3 regions of the Ligilactobacillus sp. UO.C109 genome follow, and region 1 is predicted to be linked to each of the others. Evidence: predicted binding sites of a transcription regulator. Region 1 holds the regulator's gene; each other region holds the start of a gene.

Region 1 (7,950 bases):
CTATAATAGAAATTATTTTTCTCTACTATAATTTTCTATATCTTCAAACAAAAGATTCTTAAATTCAGCTTTTGTCATAGTGTTAGTCTTTTCTTCACCATATTTACGAACTGTCACTGTTCCGTTTGAAACTTCTTCATCACCAATAACAAGTGTATAAGGTATCTTGTTTACTTGGGCTTGACGAATCTTATATCCCATTTTTTCATTTCTATCATCAACAGTAACACGAATGCCATGTGCTCTTAATTTACTGCTTAAATCATTTACATAATCCATATGTAAATCATTCTTAACAGGAATAATATCTACTTGGTGTGGAGCTAACCAAGTTGGAAATGCACCCTTATACATTTCAGTTAAGTAAGCTGTAAAACGTTCCATAGTTGAAACAATTCCACGGTGAACCATAACTGGTCTATGTTCCTCACCGTCAGCACCAATGTACTTCAAATCAAATCTTTCTGGCAATAAGAAGTCTAATTGGATAGTTGATAATGTTTCTTCTCCACCTAAAGCTGTCTTAGTTTGGACATCAATCTTAGGACCATAGAATGCAGCTTCGCCTTCAGCTTCAAAATATTCTAGACCCATATCATCCATAGCAGCTTTTAACTTACTTTGAGATTTTTCCCACATTTCATCATCATCAAAGTATTTTTCTGTATTCTTAGGATCTCTATAACTTAAGCGGAAACGATAATCTGTAATATCAAAGTCATTATAAACTTCCGTCATTAATTTAATTAAAGTCTTAATTTCATCTTCAATATGATCTGGTTCAATAAAGTCATGACCATCATTCAAAGTCATTTCACGAACACGAGACAATCCTGTTAATGCTCCAGACTTTTCGTATCTATGCATCATACCTAATTCAGCGATACGTAATGGTAATTCACGATATGAACGCTTGTGATGATTGTAAACTTGAATATGGGATGGGCAGTTCATCGGACGTAATTCCAACATTTCACCATCGCCCATATCCATTGGTGGAAACATATCTTCACGATAGTGATCCCAATGACCAGATTGCTTATACAAGTTCAAATTTGCTAGAACTGGAGTATAGACATGTTGGAATCCCCATGCAACTTCCTTATCAATTATATATCGTTCAATTACACGACGAATTGTTGCACCATTTGGCATCCAATATGGTAATCCTGCACCAACTTTAGGATCAACAAAGAATAAATCTAATTCATTTCCAATTACACGATGATCTCTTTCACGAGCTTCTTTTTGACGTTGTAATTCAGCATCCAAATCTTTTTGCTTATAAAAAGCTGTACCATAGATACGTTGTAACATTGGATTGCTTGAAGCACCTTTCCAGTATGCACCAGCAACAGATAATAGTTTAAAAATCTTTACTTCACCAGTTGAAGATAAAACTACTCCATCAGTGATATCAATAAAATCACCTTGCTTATAAGCAACTACTCTACCATTATTTTTATTAGCTACATCTCTAACTAATTCTTCTTGATATTCGTCACCTGATACTAAATTCAAAGCTTCTTCTTCTGAAAACTCAACTCGTTCTATAGGTAAGTTTGCCTTTATTATTTCAGACATTTTTTGAGAAATCTTTTCAAAATCTGTTTCTGCAACTTGGCCTTCAGAATTATCAGTATCAAAATAGAATCCATGCTCTGTAACATCACCCAAACCAAATTTCATATTTGGGTATAATTCATGTAATGCATTAGCTAAAACTTGTGCTGCTGTTCTCCACAATACAACTAATCCATCATTAGAATCTTTTGTAATAATTTCAATAGATCCATCTTCTTTTAATGGTTGATTTAAATCAACAAAATTACCATCAACTTTTCCTGCAACAGCTTTTTTAGCCAAACTGATACTAATTGATTTAGCAATTTCAGCTGTTGTTACACCAGCATCAAATTCCTTTACTGAATTATCTGGAAATGTAATTTTTATACTAGACATTAATTCTACCTCCTGAATTCTCTATGAAACAAATAACGTCCCTAACACACCAACATTGATGTATTAAGGACGCTATTAACGTGGTTCCACCTTTAATTTTTAGCTTTAAACAAACTACTCATTGTGCTGTTAACGGTCGCACCGGTCTAACTTTTCATTAAACAATACATGAAAGTGGTAAGAATACTACATTATTGAAAGTTTTCAGTCAAGCCTTTCATCCCTGAATCATAGTAATCCGTTTGTCTTTCACGAAATCTACAGTTTTATTTAACCATTATCTTGAAGATTATTCAAGGGTTTTTCATTATTTATTTCTTCTATTTTCACCATTAATAACTACTTCATCAACTAAAAATCTAATTCTTTCCATGATTCTTTTTGCTTTCAAGGGTTCTAACTCACCTCTCGTATTCTGCGTTAAGTAGAATTCTTCTAAATCATCTAAAGCAATATTTGAACTAAAGAAAGTTGGTAATTCTTCTTGCATACGATATTGTAAAATCACACCTAGAACATCATCTCTAAACCAACTACTTAATTGATCAGCACCTATATCATCTATCATTAATACAGGAGCTTTTTTCAAAGCATCAACTTTTTCCATAGTGGTATTTTTACCAATAGAATTTTTTATTTCTACAGCAAAAGATGGCATGTGAACTAAAGTTACTTTTATCCCCTTTTCTGCTAATTTATTAGCAATCGCTCCCAGTAAATATGTTTTTCCTACTCCAAACGATCCAGATAAATATAGTCCTTTATGAAAGATATTAGGCGTTTCAGTATAGTTCGCAACAAATTCTATAGCTTTTTTTAAAGCTATCATTCTTCCATCATCATCTCTATAATAATTTTCTAGTGTTGCTTTACGAATACTTTTAGGAAGATTGACAATATTAATTCTATTATTTATTTCTCTTAGTCGTCTCTCTTCTATCAATTTTTTAGTAGGTACATAGGTTACTTCAATGTGATGATCACTAATAGTTAATTGTGGCGAATACCCTGGGGCAAAAACTTCTTTTCCTTCTGCTATTTTTTGCTTCAAGTCAACAAATTCATATAACTTACTTGCACCCTTTAATATTTCTTGATGGCTTAGTCTATCTTTGTTTTCACGTAAAAACAATTGCACATCATCATCTTTTAAACTTTTTTCAATTATTTCTTTATACTTTTTTTCCCACTTATTTTCTACTAGCCTTTTACTAAGTTCCTTTCCCATATCTTCCACATAGCTCACCTACTTTCCATTTATTTTTTTCAATAGCTCGTCAATTTCTTTATTTTCTTTCTTTCCAACGTCTGTTAGCTTATTCTTTCCCTTTTCTTTAGCCCACTCAGGTAATTTTTCTTTAACAATTACATTGCTTTTACGGCCTTTTGAATCTTTTTTTGTCGTTTTGCGTTGTAGTGATTTTTCTCGAGTGAAACTTTTAACGTAAGTCATCGCTTCTTGAGCGTTTCTTATTTTTTTCTTTGTCCAATCAGCAGCAATTCTTTCAAATGTTCCTTTTAAGATGGTAGAACTATCTTGAACAACTAACAAATAATGAATTAAAACATTAATAACTTCATTTGGTAACATCTGCTTTTCTACCAATGTTTTTACAGCATACCTTTCATTAGCAGTGACAAAACTTCCTAACTCATTTTTTAGGATCTCTAAAAATTCTAATGGAACATAGGCTTTAAAAGCATTAACTAAAGGATCAATATTCTTATCTTTTTCGTCATCTTTAGCTTTAGCCGTTTCTACTATCTTGTTTTCCTTAAAGTTTCTTCGAATTCCGCTATCAAAATTTTTTTGAGCTAATTTTTTAAATTCATTATAATCAATCTTATTATTTGTTACATTAATTGCTTTTTCTAAAAGTTTTACTAATTGAAATTCATCTATACCATAAACTAATTTAACACTTTTAATAATATCTAAGTGTTCCATAACATCATCTGAACTTATATATGAGTTCTTTATGAAATCACTAAAAACTGTCATGTCTAATGACACCTTTTGACGATTAATAAGAGATTCATCATTTGAAATCTTACTATTATTTAATTGAGCTTGTAAAACAATATTATCTTTATTTAAATTAAATACATCAAAAAATTGCTTTGTAACTTCTTTTTTATCATGATAATTATTATCAAATTTATTCCATAAAGATAATTTTTTAAATTTTTCATTTCCAACCATTTCTAATAACGCCGTGCTTAATAAATCATCTGTAAAAAATTTCACTTCGTTTAATGGTTTTTGAAGTTCATAGATATGATACTTACCTAATTTATCTTCACCTTCAAATGTTTTTATAAGCCCCGTAGCCTCAAGTTTCAAACGTGCATCATATAACTCAGGAATACTTATCCCTAAGCCATCTATAATATTCTTATTCAGTTTTCTCTCACTTAATATTAATTTAGGGTCAATTTCAAAACGTAAATATGAATATAATGCTACCGCTACAATACCTATTATTGGCTGATACAGCACTTGAACAATTTCAATATCATGATTATCTATATAGGTAGATGCAGATACCAAATATCCATCTTTTGGTGATAGTTTATTCAATGCGCTATCCATAAACTCATCCTAATCTTTCGAATTATTTTCTTCACGATCCATTAATTCCCTTAATTCATCAGCAAAGGCATGCATATCTTTAAATTCCCTATAAACACTCGCATATCTAATATAGGCAACTTCATCAACATCAGCCAATATTTTCATTACATATTCTCCAATTAATTGGCTTGAGACTTCGGTTCCTCCAACAGAGCGTAGTTTATTTTCAACTTTATCAACTATTTCTGTAATTTCATCTATTCCTACAGGACGTTTTTCAGCAGCTCTTACAATTCCCCTTAGTAATTTTTCTCTTTGAAATTCTTCCCTTGTTCCGTTCTTCTTAATAACTAATAAAGGAGTTACTTCGACTCTCTCAAATGTTGTGAATCGATATCCACACTGCTCACATTCTCGGCGTCTTCTAATGGCATGTCCATTATCCGCTGGTCTACTATCTACAACTCTAGAACCGTTTTTATGACAATTTGGGCATTTCATAGTTGTAGCTCACCTCATTTCTCTAACATTAAATTATTTCTCTCTAGCCATTCTATCACTTGATTATGAGTATCTTCAATACTTCTTGAATTATCAATGACAATATCAGCTTTGGAATTTCTTTCTGCACTATCTAATTGAGCAGATATTCTTTTCAACGCTTTATCCCTAGTTAGTCCATCTCTTTGTATCAATCTTTCTATTTGTAATTCTTTGGGAATGTATATGACCATTGTAAAATCACACATCTTATCATATCCACCTTCAAATAACAAAGGAATATCTAAGATTAATACATCTGCACCTTGCTTTTTATAATATTCAATTTGATTAATTATTTCTGTGCGTATTTTTTTACTCAATATTTTATTAAGTAACTCTCTTTTGTCCTTGTTTTCAAAAACTATTTCACCTAATTTTTTTCTATTTAAACTTCCATCAGATTGTAAAATATCATTTCCAAAAAAATGACTAATTTCTTTTAAACCTTCTGTATGTGGCTCCACAACTTTACGAGAAACTTTATCAGCGTCAATAATTGGATATCCCATCTCTTTTAAATATGTGCTAACAGTTGTCTTTCCTGAAGCTATTCCGCCAGTTAATCCTAAAATTTTCATAATTTTACCACCTGACACTTAGGACAAAAATGTGTTCCTCTCTGACCTACAACAATTCTTTGAATTGGTGTTCCGCATCTCTCACAAGGATCCCCTGTTCTTTGATAAGCATGTAAGCTAAACTGAAATCCTCCAGAATGTCTAAATGCATCTGTATATGATCTAATTGTAGTTCCTCCGGCTTCGGTAGCTAACGCTAGTTCTTTAATAATATTATCTCGTAAAACTTCAATTTCCTCTTTAGTTAATTTATTTGCCGGTGTTTCAGGATGAATTTTACTCATCCACAACACTTCATCTGCATAAATATTTCCCAAACCTGCCACTATCGTTTGATCTAATAAAGCATTTTTTATAGCTTTTTTTCTCCTTTTCAAATTTTTAGAAAAATCTTCAACTATAAAGGTTTCCTCTTTAGGTTCTGGTCCTAATTTAGCTAAACCAGCTGTTTGCATTTCCATTCCCGTTTTAACCAATTGCATCCTGCCAAACTTTCTAACATCGTTATATCTAAGTGATGTCCCATCTGTAAAATCAAATACTACGTGGGTATGTTTTTCAACTTCTTTTGTACTTGGTTCAACGAAATATTTCCCTTCCATTCTCAAATGGGAAATCATTGTCAAATCACTACTAAATCTAAATAATAGATATTTCCCACGTCTATCAATTTTTTTAATAGTTTTATTTGTTAGTTTTTCTATGAATTCTGTCTCTTCATTAATTATAGTTTTAGAATACAACACTCTAATATCTTTTATTTTTTTATTTAAGACTAGTTTCTCTAGTCCTCTACGTACTGTTTCAACTTCTGGTAATTCAGGCATTATCTCACCTTCCTACTTCGTATCAAACCAAGTTTGTCCATGCTTACTTTCAACTTTTAACGGTACATCCAGCTTAACTGCTGAATCCATAACTTTTGGAACCATATCCTCTAATAATGGAATTTCTTCTGTTGGTGCTTCAAAGATTAATTCGTCATGTACTTGAAGTAGCATTTTTGCTTGCAAATTCTTTTCTTTTAACATTTCTTGCATATTAATCATCGCAACCTTAATAATATCAGCTGCACTACCCTGAATTGGTGAATTCATAGCTGTTCTTTCAGCAAAAGAGCGTAAATTAAAATTACGACTCTTTATATCAGGTAGATATCGTCTTCTGTTAAAAATAGTTTCTACATATCCATTTTCTTTAGCAAATTCAACAATTTTTTCCATATAATCTTTTACGCCAGAAAATGTATCTAAATAAGTATCTATAAATTGTTTAGCCTGTTTTCTTGATATCCCTATATTTTGTGATAAACCATAATCGCTAATACCATATACAATTCCAAAATTAACAGCTTTAGCTTGTCTTCTCATATTAGGAGTTACTTCATCTGGACTATCTACATTAAAAATTCTCATCGCTGTACTTGCGTGAATATCCATGCCTTCCTTAAAAGCCTCTTGCATATTTTTGTCTTTTGAAATATGTGCCAATACACGTAATTCAATCTGTGAATAATCAGAAGAAAATATTTCCCATCCTGGATGACTTGGAACAAAAGCTTGACGTATTTTTCTACCTTCTTCTAAACGAACAGGAATGTTTTGTAGATTTGGATCAACTGAAGATAGTCTTCCTGTTGAAGTTAAGGTTTGAGTATATCTTGTATGAGCCTTTCCGTCTGTCTTAGAAACCACTTTTAACAATCCCTCAATATATGTAGATTGTATTTTAGCTAATTGACGATATTGTAAGATATTATCAACAATTGGGGACATACCTCTAAGTTGCTCTAATACACCTACTGCTGTTGAATATCCTGTTTTTGTCTTTTTAATAACTGGTAACTTTAATTTTTCAAACAATATAACACCTAATTGTTTTGGTGAATTTAAGTTAAATTCTTCTCCAGCTTCATTATATATTTCCTGCTCTAGTTCACTTAATCGTTCTTTCAATTCACTTTGCATAGTTTCTAGTCTATTACTATCCACTTTTACGCCCGCAATTTCCATATTTGCTAATACAATCGACAATGGACGTTCTATTTTTGTATATAGATCTAGTTGTTGATTTTCTTCTAACTCATTAAATAATTTTTCTTTTAAATTATTTATCGCTTTTACTTTTCTCACTAAATGTTCAAATAAAACTTCTTTATCTTCTGGCACAGCATGTTTAGCACCTTTACCATATATTTGCTCATCAGATTCTACATCATAATATTCGTGCTGTTGTGCCAACAAACCTAGATCATTACTATTTTCACTATTATCTAGCAAGTATGATACAAGT
Region 2 (7,950 bases), 660 kb from region 1:
GTCCAATAGTTTAGTAACATGAAATATACACTAGTAAATTCAAGAGCTTCAGGTGATCCATATTCAATTTGATTTTTAGCAAGGTAAGCATGTAACCCCATAGCACCTAAACCGATAGTATGAGCTAATCGATTTCCGTGTTGGATTGATGGAACAACATCAATATCCGATTTATCAGTAACAAAAGTTAAAGCTCTAGTCATAACTTCAACAGATTTACCGAAGTTAGGTGATGCCATAAGGTTAACAATATTAGTAGAACCTAAGTTACAGCTAATATCTGTCCCTAGAACTTCATATTCTTGACGATTATTAATTACTGAAGCACGTTGAACTTGTAAAATTTCGGAACATAAATTACTCATAACAATTTTTCCAGAAATAGGATTTACTCTATTAGCAGTATCTATGTTAATAACATAAGGATATCCAGATTCTTGTTGTAACTTAGAAATTTGTTCTTCTAAATCACGAGCTTTAATAACTTTCTTAGGAATATTTGGATTAGCAACCATATTATCATATTCTTTAGTGATATCCACATAAGAAAATGGTTTGTGGTAAACACGTTCAACTCCCCAAGGATCAAAAAGATACATGTCTTCATTTTTAGCTACTAATTCGTAGTATTTATCTGGAACTACTAATCCTAATGAAAGGGTCTTTACACGAATTTTTTCATCAGCATTTTCTTTTTTAGCAGATAAAAATGCTTCTATATCAGGATGGAAGACATTTAAATAAACAGCACCAGCACCTTGACGTTGACCAAGTTGGTTTGAATATGTAAAGCTATCTTCAAGTAACTTCATAACAGGAACGACACCAGATGCAGCTCCATGAATTCCTTTAATAGGAGCACCAGCACCGCGTAAATTGGAAAGATTAATACCAACACCACCACCAATACGTGATAATTGTAGGGCAGAATTAATATTTCTTCCGATTGAATTCATGTCATCAGTCATTTGGATTAAGAAACAAGATACCAGTTCTCCACGGCGTTTACGACCGGCATTCAAGAAACTTGGAGTAGCAGGTTGATATCTTTGATGGATTAATTCATCAGCTAATTCTAAAGCTAATTTTTCATCTCCATCACCAAAATAAAGAGCGTTAGTAGCAACTCTATCTATAAAGTTTTCTAAATAGTAGGCATTATCGTCAGTTTTTAAAGCGTACTGAGCATAAAATTTATATGCCGCCATAAAAGTTTTAAAATGAAAATCTTCTTTTTTTAGGTAATCATATAATTTTTCGATAAATTCAAATGAATATTTAGAAATAAACTCTTCTTCATAGTAGTTATTTTGAATTAAATAATTAATTCGTTCCTTAATTGAAGAAAATTGTTTAGTATTAGGCTTAACATTTTCATTTAAAAAGGCTTCAAGAGCCTCTTTATCTTTTCCTAATTGGATTTGACCATTTACAGGAATATTTATTTCATTATTTAAATCAAAATAAGTAACTTTACTAATATCAATGTCCTTTAGACTCAAGTTCCTTCACCGCTTTCTTAAAATTTGAAACATCAGTAGGAGTTCCATTAAATTCAAATGCATAAATTAATGGAACGTGATATTCGTAAGATAGATTTTTTGCTGTAAAGATAAATAATTCAGCAAAGTTACGATTACCAGTTCCAACAATTCCTTTAAGATAATGACTATTATTTTGATACTCTAAAAAGTCATTTATGGGTTCTGTTATCTGTTTATCATAAGTAGGTGTAATTAATACAAAGGGATCATTTACTTCAAAAAAAGGATTGGCAGCATCTATTTCAAAATATTTATAGTTGCTGCCTAATTTTTTGATAAATCTTTTTGTTTGTCCAGTTACCGTGAAGTAAACTATTTTCATTGAGCAATCAACTTCTTCAATAAGTCTGGACGGAAACCATTTACGATAGGGGAATCATTTTCTTCCAACACAGGTACAGCTTGGAATCCCTTGTTCTTTAAATAGTCAATATATTCAGGATTTTCAGAAATGTTGTGTTCTTCAAACTCAACGTTATGTTGTTTTAAAAATTTTTTTGTCATTTTACATTGAATACAATTGTTTTTAGTGAATAAATCTAATTTCATAAAAACTACCTCCGTAACTTCTTGTGTATTTAGTATACAATATATAGAGAAAAATTCAAGTCTAACTACACCATATATTGTGGGTTTTTAATAATAGTGTCCGACATGTTGTGTTAATGGGAATTTTGGTAAAAACAATAATTTGCTAAGGTAGAAAAAAATGCGTATTATTATAGATATAAATTACAGGAGAAAAAGACAATGACTAATTATTATTATTCTTCAAACCCAGACGTAGAACATAAAGAAAAAAAGTGGAATTTCGAATTGCTGGGAAATAACATACATTTTACAACAGATAATGGAGTTTTTTCAAAAAATACGGTTGATTTTGGTACAAGAGTACTATTAGAAACTATTGATGCTAATTTAGATTTAGATAATAAAAAAATACTAGATATGGGTTGCGGCTATGGCCCTATTGGATTGTCAATAGCAAAAGCATATCCAAATAGTCAGGTAGATATGGTAGATGTCAATGAACTAGCCCTTGAATTAGCCAAGAAAAATGCAGCAAATAACAATATAAATAACGTTAAAATTTTTAAATCTAGTCAATATGAAGATATTAATGAAACTGATTATGATTTGATAATTACAAATCCACCTATAAGAGCGGGAAAAGATGTTGTTCATGGGATTTTAGCAGGATCAAAGCAACATCTAAATCTCGGTGGCAGTATTGTAGCTGTAATTCAAAAGAAACAAGGTGCACCTTCTGCAATAAAGAAATTAAATGAAGTATTTGAAAATTGTCAAACTCTAAATAAGAAGAAGGGATATTTTATTTTACAAAGTGAAATGATTAAATAGCGAGGTGATTTTCTTGCCATTGACTGATGAACAAAAAGTGAAATTTATGAAAGAAGCTTTATTTGAAGCAAAATTAGCAGCTAAGATTGGAGAGGTGCCAATTGGCTGTGTAATTGTAAAAGATGGAAAAATCATTGGGAGAGGGCATAACTTAAGGGAACATAGTCAGAATGCTACACTACATGCAGAAATGTTAGCCATTGAGGAAGCAAATGAAACAGTTAATAGTTGGAGGTTAGTCGATACTCAACTTTTTGTAACATTAGAACCTTGTCCAATGTGCAGTGGAGCGATTATTAATTCAAGAATTCCTGAAGTATATTATGGTGCATCTGATCCTAAAGCAGGAACTGTAGGAACATTGATGAATTTACTTGAAGATAGCAGATTTAATCATCAATCATTTGTAGAAAAAGGAATTTTAGAAAATGAATGTGCTTCTATTCTGAAAGATTTTTTTAAATCAATTAGGAAAAAAATGAAGAAAAAAAGAAAAAATCGAGTGAAAGACTAGATATTTTTGACTAATTCGTGTATCATAGTATTTGCCGCAAGGCCTTGAGGCAATGTTGTCTTTGTGAAGCGTGTCAGGTCCGGAAGGAAGCAGCACTAAGCAGAGTTCGCATGTGCCTTAAGTTAATATGAAATGTTAACTCTCGGTTTTGTTCTTGGAGCAACCGAGAGATTTTTTTTGATGAATTTTGGAAGGAGGAGTCTCTTTGAGTTATCAGGCTCTTTATCGAGTTTGGCGTCCACAAAGATTTATGGATCTAGTTGGTCAAGAAATGGTGACCAAAACTCTGAAAAATGCAATTATAACTCACCAAACCTCGCATGCTTACTTATTTACTGGTCCTAGAGGAACTGGTAAGACATCTGCAGCAAAGATTTTTGCCAAGGCTATAAATTGTCGCTTTTCAAAAGAAGGTGAGCCTTGTAACGAGTGTGAAACATGTAAGGCCATTACGGAAGGGCGTTTAAATGACGTTATTGAAATAGACGCGGCTTCTAATAATGGTGTAGAGGAAATTAGAGATATTAGGGATAAAGTAAAGTATGCGCCCACAGAAGCTGATTATAAAGTATACATTATTGATGAAGTTCATATGTTATCAACTGGTGCATTTAATGCTTTGTTAAAGACCCTTGAAGAACCTCCAGCAAATGTAGTCTTTATCTTGGCTACAACGGAACCGCATAAAATCCCGGCAACTATCATCTCAAGAACGCAGAGATTTGATTTTAAGAGAATAACTGCTGAGTCTATTTTACAAAGAATGATTTATATTTTAGATCAAAAAAATGTAGATTATGATGATAAAGCTTTAAAAGTAATCGCTAAAGCTGCTGAAGGTGGAATGCGTGATGCTTTAAGTTTACTAGATCAAGTAATCTCTTTTGGTGATAATAATGTTACTTTAGATAACGCATTATTAGTAACGGGGAGTGTTACACAAGAAAGTCTATTTAATTATCTGAAATTTGTACTATCTAAAGATACGACTAATGCTTTAAAAGAAATTCAGCAGATTGTAGAACAAGGTAAAGATGCCAATCGCTTAATTGAGGACTTAATTAATTATTGTAGGGATTTACTATTATACCAACAAGCACCAGAAATGGTTTCTGATGGCGAATTAGGTTTATTAGATGATAAATTTAAGAAATTATCTCAACAAATAAATGTTACTCAAATTTACCAAATCATAGATGAATTAAATAAACAGCAAGAGAATATGAGATTCAGTTCTCACCAATCTATTTATTTGGAAGTATTAACTGTCAAACTAACGCAATTAAGTACGAACAGTGAAGCTGATAGGGTATCGAATGTTGATTTGAGCCAAATTGAATTATTAAAGCAAAAAATAGAAAATTTACAACGTAAAGTGGATAGTTTATCCAGTAATACAATTCAAATTGAAAAGAATAATGAACCTAGAAAGCAAGTTAGAAAAAATACAACAAAGGGACAAAAAAATGTTAAAATTAATTTGTCACAAGTTTATAGTGTATTAAACAATGCTACAAGGCAATCACTAAATGAATTGAAGCAAGTTTGGCCAGATTTAATGAATATGTTATCTGTTACTCAAAGAGCAATTATGCATGTTAGTGAGCCTGTTGCAGCTAGTGAAAATGGTGTTGTTGTTGGCTTTGAATATGCATTTTTATGCCAAAAGGCTCTTGAAGACCAAGAGTTGATAGATACTCTGGAAAATGGATTAGATAGACTAATTGGAAAGGTTCCAAGTTTAGTATTGATTCCAGTAGAAAATTGGCCTGAAATAAGAAGTAACTATCTTAAACAAAGAAAAAATGGGACAGTAGTTATTACTGATGATACAAATGAACAATCTCAGGATAATAATGATCAATCTGCTTCAACTCAGCCAACTATTATACAAAAAGCTGAGGAACTATTTGGTACAGACATTGTTGAAATAAAAAATGATTAATTGAAAGGATATGATGAATAATGATGCGTGGTATGAACATGCAAAGTATGATGAAACAAATGCAAAAACTACAAAAGAATATGAAAAAGGATCAAGATGAGCTAAATGCAACTATTTTTGAAGGTCATGCAGCTGATGATGCTGTAGTAGTAAAATTTACTGGTGATCACAAGATGACAGATATATCTATCAAGGAAGAAGCTGTTGATCCAGATGACGTAGATATGTTACAAGATTTAGTACTTATGGCAGTTAATGATGCTATGAACAAGATTGATAAACAAACACAAGAAACAATGGGCAAATATTCTCGTAATATTCCAGGACTATAATTTTTCTAGAAGGAAGGGGTTATTAGATGCAATATCCAGAACCTATTTCTAAATTAATTGATAGTTATATGAAATTACCAGGAATTGGTAGTAAAACGGCAACTAGATTAGCATTCTATACAATTGATATGCAAGAGGATGATGTGACTGAATTTGCTCAATCTCTGATCTCTGCTAAAAGAGATTTAAGTTATTGCAGTATTTGTGGCAATATTACTGAAAGTGATCCTTGCATGATTTGCGCTGATAAATCGCGAGATAATAGTAAGGTTGTTGTTGTTGAACAACCAAAGGATGTAATGTCATTAGAAAGAATGAATGAGTATCATGGTTTGTATCATGTACTCCATGGTGTATTATCTCCAATTGAAGGAAAAGGTCCTGAAGATATAAATATTGCTTCTCTTTTAAGAAGACTGCAGAAAAATGGAGCAATAAAGGAAGTTATCATTGCTACTAATGCAACCCCTGAAGGAGAAGCAACTGCTATGTACATTGCTCGTTTAGTAAAACCAGCTAATATAAAGGTTACTAGATTAGCACATGGATTAGCTGTAGGTAGTGATATTGAATATGCAGATGAGATGACATTATTTAAAGCTATTGAAGGACGACAAGAAATTTAAGGTGGTGGGTATTCTGTTCGGTAGAAATAAAAAGAAATTACGCAAAGAATACGATGAAGAACTACTTTATTTAATAGATCAGGCTAAAAAAAATTGGGATCACGCTAGACAAACAGAACAAGCTGTATATGAAGTAGATGAGGAATTAGTGGCTGAAACTCAGCTTGCAAAAGCTAAATATCAATTTTTATATCAAGAAGCTAAGTTGCGAAATGTCAGGGGACATATTCAATCCTCTGTAATAGATCATTAATTAAAGAAAGAGGAATTGTAATTTAAAATAGCAGTTCCTCTTTTTATTTTTTGCAATTAGACATAAAGAAAAAATTAAAGTAGAATTGAATTAATATTATATGCAATGAGGTTTTTTTATTGGAAGGAAAATTTATAACATTTGAAGGTATTGATGGTTCAGGTAAAACAAGTGTATTAAAGGGTGTTATAGAGCATCTAAATGGTAAGAAAATAGATAATTATATTTGGACCAGAGAACCCGGTGGAAATAGAATATCAGAAGCTATCAGAAAGATCATTTTAAATGTTGAATATACGGAAATGGATGCAAGAACAGAGGCATTACTATATGCGGCAGCTAGACGACAACATTTAGTTGATACAGTACTACCAGCTTTGAATGAAGGAAAGTTAGTCCTATGTGATCGTTTTGTTGATAGTTCTGTAGTATATCAAGGAGTAGCTAGGGATATAGGTGTAGAGCCAGTTATTAAATTAAATGAGTTTGCTACTGAAAATCTCAAACCAGATTTAACTTTATACTATGATGTTGAACCGGAGATAAGTTTGAAGAGAATTAGCAATAATCGTCAAAATCAAGTAGATAGATTAGATAAAGAATCTATGGATTTTTATCATAAGGTAAGACAAGCTTATTTATCATTAGCTGAAAGCAACAAAGAAAGAATTAAAGTTATTGATGCAAGCCAAAATTTAGATAAGGTTATAGATGATACATTATCTATTTTAAATAATTTTATGTAATTTCCATAGTTAGAATTAGAGGTATCCAACTAAAATGAAAATGTCTATAACGGAAAGACAACCGTTTTTAACGAAACATTTTGCAAAATTGATTAGAGAAAACAAGCTGGTACATGCATATTTACTATCAGGCGCTGAAGGTACTGGAAAAATAGAATTAGCAAAGTGGATTGCTAAGGGGATATTCTGTTTAAATTCACAAAATGGAGTACCTTGTTTAAAGTGTTCTGAATGTAATAGAATTGAGAATAATAATCACCCAGATGTAGTTACTATTATGCCAGACGGATTATCAATAAAAGTTGAGCAAATAAGATATTTGAAGTCGGAGTTTAATAAGAGTGGGGTAGAAAGTGATAGGAAAGTATTTATTATCCAAGATGCTCAGAAAATGTCAATTGGAGCTGCAAATAGTTTATTGAAATTCTTGGAAGAACCATCTGGAAATATAACAGCTTTTTTATTAACATCAGAACCACAAAAATTGTTACCAACTATTATTTCAAGGTGTCAAGAAGTTGAAATGCAACAACTTACTTCTGGACAATTGGAGCAAGAATTAATTTCAGAAGGTATTTCTGAGAAAAATAGTCATATTTTAGCCAATCTTGCTCAAAGTGTAGTTGAG
Region 3 (7,950 bases), on a different contig from region 1:
TCAAGTGTTGTGCAGATTCTTCCAACTTAGCTACTGCATCTGCAGCTACAATGTTCATTGCTGTTGGGAAAATATCATTAGAACTTTGACCTTTATTAACATCATCGTTAGGTAAAATTTCAAGTTCAGGATTTAATTTTGCAGCTTGATGAGCTACTACTTCATTACAGTTCATATTTGTTTGAGTACCAGAACCTGTTTGATAAACTTTTAATGGGAAATCTTTACGAAGATCTTCATCACTTAAAGCAAGTAAAGTATCGATACTTTCAACAATTAACTTTCCCTTTGTTTCACTAATCTGGTTTAATTCCATATTTGACTGTGCAGCTGCCTTTTTAATTTGAAGTAAAGCACGAATTATTTCAATTGGCATAAAACGTCCAGTTGGAAAATTGTTACGACTACGTTCTGTTTGTGGTCCCCAAAGTGCAGTCTTAGGAATCTTTACTTCTCCTAATGTATCTTCTTCAATGCGAAATTCTGACATAATTAATCCACTCCTTAAGTAAATATTAAGAAATCACTTTCAATGTTAATGATACAATTCACATATTCATATAGTCAAATATTATATACTCTATAAAATATTTTTATATGTAGCTCAAAAACACTTATAAATAAAGCATTTATAATTTAAGGAGTTAATTATGGATATTCGTTTTTACAAAAAATTATTTGTTCTGTTTTGCACAAATTAATAAATTTTCTTAAAATAATCTTTAACCACTTTATCATTATTTTGTGCTATACTTTTTATAAATGATAGTAAAGGAGACATTTTATGCGTTTTGTTTTAAGAGGAATTTGGTTAGTACTTGCAATTTTCTTTTTTGTCTTAGGATTAGTCGGTCTAGCTTTACCAGTAATCCCTCAAGTACCATTCTTTCTTTTATCAATTTACTTTACGTCTAAGTTTTCTCCTAGATTCCATAACTGGATTTCAAACAATAGATTGTACAAAAAGTATTTATTGCCATTAAAGAATGCTATTAAGAGTGAAAAAGAAGTTGTCAAAGATAAATCTAAACAAGTTTGGTATAAAGTATTAATGGCTAAATTAGGCTTTATCCGTTAGTCAAAAAGTCCTACTTTAATCTTATGGCCGATTAAAGTAGGACTTTTTTGTTATTCAATTAACCTTTCAACACATCATTTAGTGCTTCTGACATTGTTGGATGAGTGTAAATTTGATCTCTTAACATTGTATATGGTAATTTAGCTTTCATCGCCAACGCAATTAAATTAATTACTTCATATGATTCTTCACCGTAAATTGTCGCACCTAAAATTTCTTCTGTATCTGGATCTACTAAGATTTTATACATTCCACGAGTATTTCCTATTACTTTAGCCTTGGGAATGGAAGTAGCTGCCAATTTAAATAGCTTATACTCAATTCCCTTATTTTTAGCTTCCACTTCATTTAAACCTACTCTGGATAATGCTGGTGTAATAAAAACGCTATAAGGTATTATATTTCTATCACTAACTTTTCTTTCACCTTTTCCATAAAGTTGGTCAAAAATAATTCTAAAGTCATCTAGAGAAATGTAAGTAAATTGAGGTCCGCCTTTAACATCGCCAATTGCCCATACATTTTCTGCAGTTGTTCTTAAATAATCATCAACTTTAATTGCTCCACGTTCATCTAGTTCAATATCAGTATTTTCTAATCCTAGACCTTCAGTTACTGGCTTTCTTCCAGTTGCTACTAATAATTTATCGGCTTTAACAGTTTGCTTTTTACCATTAATTTCGTAAATGATTTCCACTTTATCAGATAAATCCTTAACTTCTACAACTTTTGCCCCTAATTTAAATTCAATACCATCTTGACTTAAATCATTGAAAAGCATTTCTGATATATCATCATCTTCACGCTTTAAAAACTTTTCGTTAGTGTCTAAAACTGTTACTTTAGCCCCATAACGAGCAAACATTGAAGCAAATTCCATACCAATATACCCAGCACCTAAAATTACTAATTCATTTGGTAAGGAATTTTGATCCATAGCTGCTGTTGAATCTAAAATATACTTACTTTCTTTCAAACCTTTAACTTGTGGAATTATCGGAGTAGCTCCAGTATTAATAAAAATTCTTTCTCCCTTAACCTCAGTCCTTTCACCACTATCCAAAACAATTTCAATCGTATGATTATCAATAAACTTAGCTGTTCCATCTAAAACAGTTGCCGTTTCTTCATCTGCAACCATATGATAATTTTTATTTCTCAATACAGTCGTCATTTCATCCTTTTCCTTAACTGCATCTTCAAAATTAATTCCACGTTGAGCATTAATGATCATTTTTTTCGATGGTAAACAAGCAATATTAATACATGTCCCACCATACATTTTCTTAGATTTCTCCACTACTAAGACTGATTCACCTTTAGCAGCTAAATTCTTGGCTAAAGTTTTTCCACCTTTTCCAAATCCAATGACTATATTTTTAAATTCTTGCATTTAATATCCTCACTTTCCAATTTAAATTCAACCAAATTGTAGCACATATATTTTTATTTTACTAATAAAAAGTAAGTATAAAATGATAAAAAATGACAAATCATGTTTCCTTAAAAACACAATTTGTCATTTTTCCACTATTAACTAATTCTTACAAATCCACTAATGCTTGTGCTCTTTGCAATTCTAAAGCTCTAACATCTCTTGGTAAGAATCTTCTAATCTCGTCTTCATTATATCCAACTTGAAGTCTCTTACTATCCATCATGATAGGTCTTCTAAGCAAACCAGGATTCTTTTGAATTAATGTATAAAGTTTTTGTAATGGTAATTCATCTAAATCAATATCTAAATCTTGAAAAATCTTAGAACGTTTAGAAATAATTTCTTCAGTTCCATCTTCTGTCATTTGTAAAATTTGTTTAATTTCATCAACATTTAAAGGGTTAGAAAAAATATTTCTTTCTTCAAATGGAATATTATGTTCTTCTAGCCATGCACGAGCCTTACGACAAGATGTGCAACTTGGTGATGTATAAAGTGTAACCATCTATGAAACGCCTCTTTTCTAAATTAAGGACCTACCTCAATGTACTACAATATAATTAACCACATATTTATTCTACTACATATTGTTCAAAAAATAAATATCTTTTACAAAAAATATTAATTAACTTTTTGTAAACAATTATCATGTTTATATTAATGTAATTATATCAAATATTTTTAGTCTCAAATACCTATATATATATACTTATATAAAAGTTAAGTTTTTGTTTATTTAGTCAATCTATCCCAAATTACAACTTGACCTTCTTTAAATGACTTTTGTACATCAATAATCCTTTGATTAGAACTTCCTCTAAATTGCAAAGTTAAATCCATCAAATCTTGTTCAAATCTACCATCAACTAAAATATCTAAATTATATAATAATTCTAACTTATCTTCAGATTCTTTCATCAATTCATCCCAAGTATATCCTGACCAAGACCAGATATCTTTTTCATGACCATACTCTTTTCTTATTCTTTTGACTAATCTCAAACAAACCTGTGTATTTAAAAATGGTTCTCCACCTAATAAAGTTAATCCTTGACAATAGCTCTCGCCTAAATCTTTAATAATTCGATCTTCAAGTTCTTGGGTATATGGGGTTCCATAATTAAAATTCTGAGCAGCTTTATTATAGCAACCTGGGCAAGCAAACATACATCCACTGACATATAAACTACATCTAATCCCTTCACCATCAACAAAATTAAATGGTTTATAATCTGCAATCTTCATTTGACTTAAATTACTTGCTAACCATTCTTTAGGTTGTGGATTACGAGGGCCTCTTTTTCGTCTTCTTTGCTTATTTTTTGATTCACTATTATCTACTTTAAAATCATCCTTATTAACAAAGACTGTATCTCCACCAACACTTATACGAATCGAATCATTATTGTTCATCTTCTGCCATTCCATTCATTAAATTTTTAGCACGTGATGCTATTTCAACGTGACGACCATGTACCATTGGTCTTTGTAGAGGATTACCTAAGTAACCACAAGTTCTCTTTACACAATCACATGTCTTAGGATCATGATTACCACACTTAGGACATTCAAAACCACGTGCTGTTGGTTTAAATTCACCTTGGAATCCACATTTATAACATTTATCAATTGGAGTATTAGTTCCTAAATAACCTATCTTATCATAAGCCCAGTCCCACACAGCCTCGAGTGCCTTAGGATTTTGTCTCAAATTAGGATATTCGCAATAATGGATGAATCCACCAGAAGCATACTTAGGATAATCCATTTCAAAAGTCAATTTTTCAAATGGAGATGGATGCTTTCTTACATCATAGTGGAAACTATTTGTATAGTATTCTTTGTCTGTAATATCCTTTACCTTACCAAATCTTTCTGTATCTAATTTGCAGAAACGATCTGTCAATGATTCACTTGGAGTTGAATAAACACTAAAGTGATAATTATATTCCTTAGACCAAGCTTTGCATCTTAAGTTTAGCTCTTTAACAATTTGTAAAGTAAAGTCATGAGCTTCTTGATTATTTTCCCAATCAGGACCATAGAAACTTGTTCCGACTTCATACAAACCAATGTATCCCAAAGAAACTGTTGCTCTACCATTTTTGAAAAGTTCATCTACATTTCCATCTGGTTTTAATCTCTTGCCGAAAGCACCAAATTGATACAAAATAGGTGCATTTTCAGGACTAGCATCCAATACTCGTTTAACCTTGAAAACTAATGCGGATTTAGCAACTTGCATTTCCTCATCAAAAATTTGCCAAAATAGATCTTTATCTCCATTAGCTTTTAAAGCTATTCTTGGTAAATTAACTGTTACTACCCCTAAATTCATCCGTCCAGAGTTAACTTCTTGACCATTTTCATCCTTCCAACCTTGCAAGAATGAGCGACAACCCATTGGCGCTTTGAAACTACCTGTTAACTCTTTAATCTTGTCGTACATTAAAACATCAGGATACATTCTCTTAGTAGCACATTCAACTGCCAATTCTTTGATGTCGTAGTTAGGATCTTCAGGCTTCAAATTTACACCTTTCTTGATTGTGAAAACCAACTTTGGAAAAATAGCAGTTCTCTTTTCTTTACCCAATCCAGCAATTCTAATTCTCAAAATTGATTTTTGAATTTCTCTTTCAACCCATGACGTTCCCAAGCCAAAACCTAAAGTAGTAAATGGTGTTTGACCTTGTGATGAAAATAGTGTATTAATCTCATACTCTAATGCTTGCATCGCATCATAAATATCTTTTTTAGTTCTTTTAACTGCAAAAGCCTTGATTTTATCCTCATCAGTGATAAATTCTTCACTTTCCTTCAAGTGCTTGTGATAATTCTTCATCGCAAATGGTGCTAAAACTTCATCAATTCTATCAGCAGAACAACCACCATATTGAGAAGAAGCAACGTTGGCGATGATTTGTGCCATTTGTGCTGTTGCAGTTTGGATAGAATGAGGGCTTTCCACTTCTGCATTACCAATCTTAAATCCATGGGTCAACATTTCTTTAAAGTCAATTAAGCAACAATTAGTCATAGGACTCCATGGTGTGTAGTCCAAGTCATGATAATGAATATCACCACGTAAATGAGCCTTAGCAACATGTTCAGGCATCATCTTCAAACCTAGTGTCTTTCCAACAGTTCCGGCTGTTAAATCACGTTGCGTATTAAAAACTTTACTATCCTTATTAGCATTTTCGTGAACTAAACTTGGATCCTTTCCTTGAAGTCTAGCTAGTCTTTCTGTTGGATTTGTTTGTTCTTCCCATTTTTCTTCATCTTGTTTACGATATTCTATGTAAGCTTGAGCTTTATCATCTAAACCTAGCTCTTTTAACGTATCTACAAAAGCAGTTGCTACTTCCTGTGCACTTACTTCGTCTTTTCCTACTAATTTATTTAGTATTCCACTAATTACATTTTCTTGGATCTTACCCGATAAATCCATTGCATTTAGTACTAATTTTAATTTATATAAAGCAAAGGAAAATTTTACTCCATCTCTTTTAACGAAGTAACTTGGTACTTCTTTTATTATTTTTATATTATTTTTATCTGTTTTTAAATCCAACATAGCACATTTTCCTTTCCATTATTTTATACTATATATATTACACGTTAACTCTGCCTAATACAATATATAGTGACAAAAAATAAAATATAACACTATATATAGTATACAATCTATTGAATAATATTTTTTTCAAACTTGCGTTATAATAGGACATATAGTAATTATTGGTGGTGAGAAAATGGAATTAACTGAAATCAAAGAAAAAACTTTACAAGCACTTAATGAGTTGCTTGAACAAGCTAATTTAAAAAAAGATGATATTTTTGTACTAGGTATGAGTACTAGTGAAATACAAGGACAACATATTGGTAAACATTCAAATATTGATATCGGTCGCACAGTCGTAAATACAATCAATGATCGCCTTAAAGAATTAGGTGTACATCTTGCAGTTCAAGGTTGTGAACATTTGAACCGTGCTTTAGTTGTTGAAGAAAGTGTTGCTGAAAAGAATAATTTGGAAATTGTCACAGTTTATCCGTCTCTACATGCTGGTGGAGCTGGTCAAATCGCAGCATTTGAAGCTTTTGATAACCCAGTAGAAGTTGAACATATCACTGCAAAAGCTGGTATGGATATTGGGGATACTTCTATTGGTATGCATGTAAAATTTGTACAAATTCCCGTTAGAACAAGTGTTACTGAAATTGGCAAAGCCCATGTTACGTTCTTGCGTTCACGTCCTAAATTGATCGGTGGTCAACGCGCTAAATATACTTGGGATCCATTTAATTAATATAACAGCGTCAAACTAGATTTTTATCAAGTTTGACGCTGCGTTATTTTATCGCTCATTACGGTACGGAACACGCCATGGTAACAAAACAGTGACCTCTAACAATTTAGTGAAAAGTTAGACTGGCAAATTTACTGTGTTCCCAGAATCCCTAATTTAACCGTTAAGAAACGATAGTTTTAGGTTAAGTTAGGATAAAGACATAATTCTATTAAGAGTTATCACGTAATTTAACATGAATTTCTTGTATAATTTTTTCTAAATTTAAATAAAAGATCTACCGGATAATTACCTGATAGATCTTTCATTAAATTTATGCTGAATATTTGACAAAAATTCTCCCCCACATAATATGGGGAACACCTACCTTTAACTAAAACATAATAGGATCACCCACACAGTATGGGGAACACATTCTTATCCTTCAAAGTATTAGAAAAGGTAAGCCATTATTTATATAGTAGAATTATTATCACAATAAACTATATACAATCTACGTTATATTTTAACACAATGTAGCAGTAAAAAAATCCTATACTAATTAAACGTAGAGTTATCTTTTCATATTTATGATAATTGCCCTGGTAAGATTTTCTTTTCCTTTGTTGGAAAACTAGTATCAAATTTTTCAACTTCTGCATCTTCAACAATATATCCTTCTGGATCCTTAAAAGTACCAATTACTCCAGAAAGATAACCTGATTGTAATTCTTTTACCATGAAAAATGGAATTTCTTCATTTCGAGGAAAAGGATCATAGTAAATATTCATAGAATGTCCACTTACAAATCCAAATTTTCGATAATACTTTGGATCTCCAGTAATTGCTAATGCACCACAACCAATTTTTTTTGCTTTACCCATTGTAAATTTAATCAATTTACTACCATACCCTTTCCCTTGATATTTTGGTAACACACTAACAGGACCAAATGTCATAACTGAAACGAAATCCCCATTATCACATTGTATTTTAGAATTACAATACATAATATGGGCAATCACTTCTCCATCTTTTTCAACAACATAATCCAATTCTTTTACAAAATCAGAACGTTTTCTAAATTTATGAAGAATATAATGTTCAGAACATCCAGGATGATATTTATTCCAAAAAG

The links. Region 1 encodes NrdR, which represses ribonucleotide reductase genes. Its sites were predicted from a motif close to ACACNATATATNGTGT; they were not measured.
Region 2: a site for NrdR is predicted at 2,161-2,176, ahead of nrdH (glutaredoxin-like protein NrdH). Genes of this name have one in related genera too.
Region 3: a site for NrdR is predicted at 6,186-6,201, ahead of nrdD (anaerobic ribonucleoside-triphosphate reductase). Genes of this name have one in related genera too.

The regions. Positions count from the first base shown of each region.
Region 1 covers NZ_JAPSFH010000027.1:688,350-696,299, forward strand. Annotated here, with positions in the region: gene thrS (threonine--tRNA ligase) at 13-1,962, opposite strand; gene dnaI (primosomal protein DnaI) at 2,270-3,199, opposite strand; gene OZJ21_RS07800 (DnaD domain protein) at 3,209-4,555, opposite strand; gene nrdR (transcriptional regulator NrdR) at 4,565-5,038, opposite strand; gene coaE (dephospho-CoA kinase) at 5,053-5,658, opposite strand; gene mutM (DNA-formamidopyrimidine glycosylase) at 5,655-6,485, opposite strand; gene polA (DNA polymerase I) at 6,498-7,950, opposite strand, start outside.
Region 2 covers NZ_JAPSFH010000027.1:31,827-39,776, forward strand. Annotated here, with positions in the region: gene nrdE (class 1b ribonucleoside-diphosphate reductase subunit alpha) at 1-1,502, opposite strand, end outside; gene nrdI (class Ib ribonucleoside-diphosphate reductase assembly flavoprotein NrdI) at 1,483-1,866, opposite strand; gene nrdH (glutaredoxin-like protein NrdH) at 1,863-2,093, opposite strand; gene OZJ21_RS04420 (class I SAM-dependent methyltransferase) at 2,295-2,906, shown strand; gene tadA (tRNA adenosine(34) deaminase TadA) at 2,920-3,420, shown strand; RNA gene ffs (signal recognition particle sRNA small type) at 3,462-3,547, shown strand; gene dnaX (DNA polymerase III subunit gamma/tau) at 3,626-5,365, shown strand; gene OZJ21_RS04440 (YbaB/EbfC family nucleoid-associated protein) at 5,383-5,697, shown strand; gene recR (recombination mediator RecR) at 5,724-6,323, shown strand; gene OZJ21_RS04450 (YaaL family protein) at 6,337-6,576, shown strand; gene tmk (dTMP kinase) at 6,696-7,322, shown strand; gene holB (DNA polymerase III subunit delta') at 7,357-7,950, shown strand, end outside.
Region 3 covers NZ_JAPSFH010000028.1:70,774-78,723, forward strand. Annotated here, with positions in the region: gene OZJ21_RS08530 (class II fumarate hydratase) at 1-490, opposite strand, end outside; gene OZJ21_RS08535 (DUF454 family protein) at 785-1,078, shown strand; gene OZJ21_RS08540 (FAD-dependent oxidoreductase) at 1,137-2,471, opposite strand; gene spxA (transcriptional regulator SpxA) at 2,623-3,021, opposite strand; gene nrdG (anaerobic ribonucleoside-triphosphate reductase activating protein) at 3,249-3,929, opposite strand; gene nrdD (anaerobic ribonucleoside-triphosphate reductase) at 3,919-6,096, opposite strand; gene OZJ21_RS08560 (TIGR01440 family protein) at 6,275-6,832, shown strand; gene OZJ21_RS08565 (GNAT family N-acetyltransferase) at 7,400-7,950, opposite strand, start outside.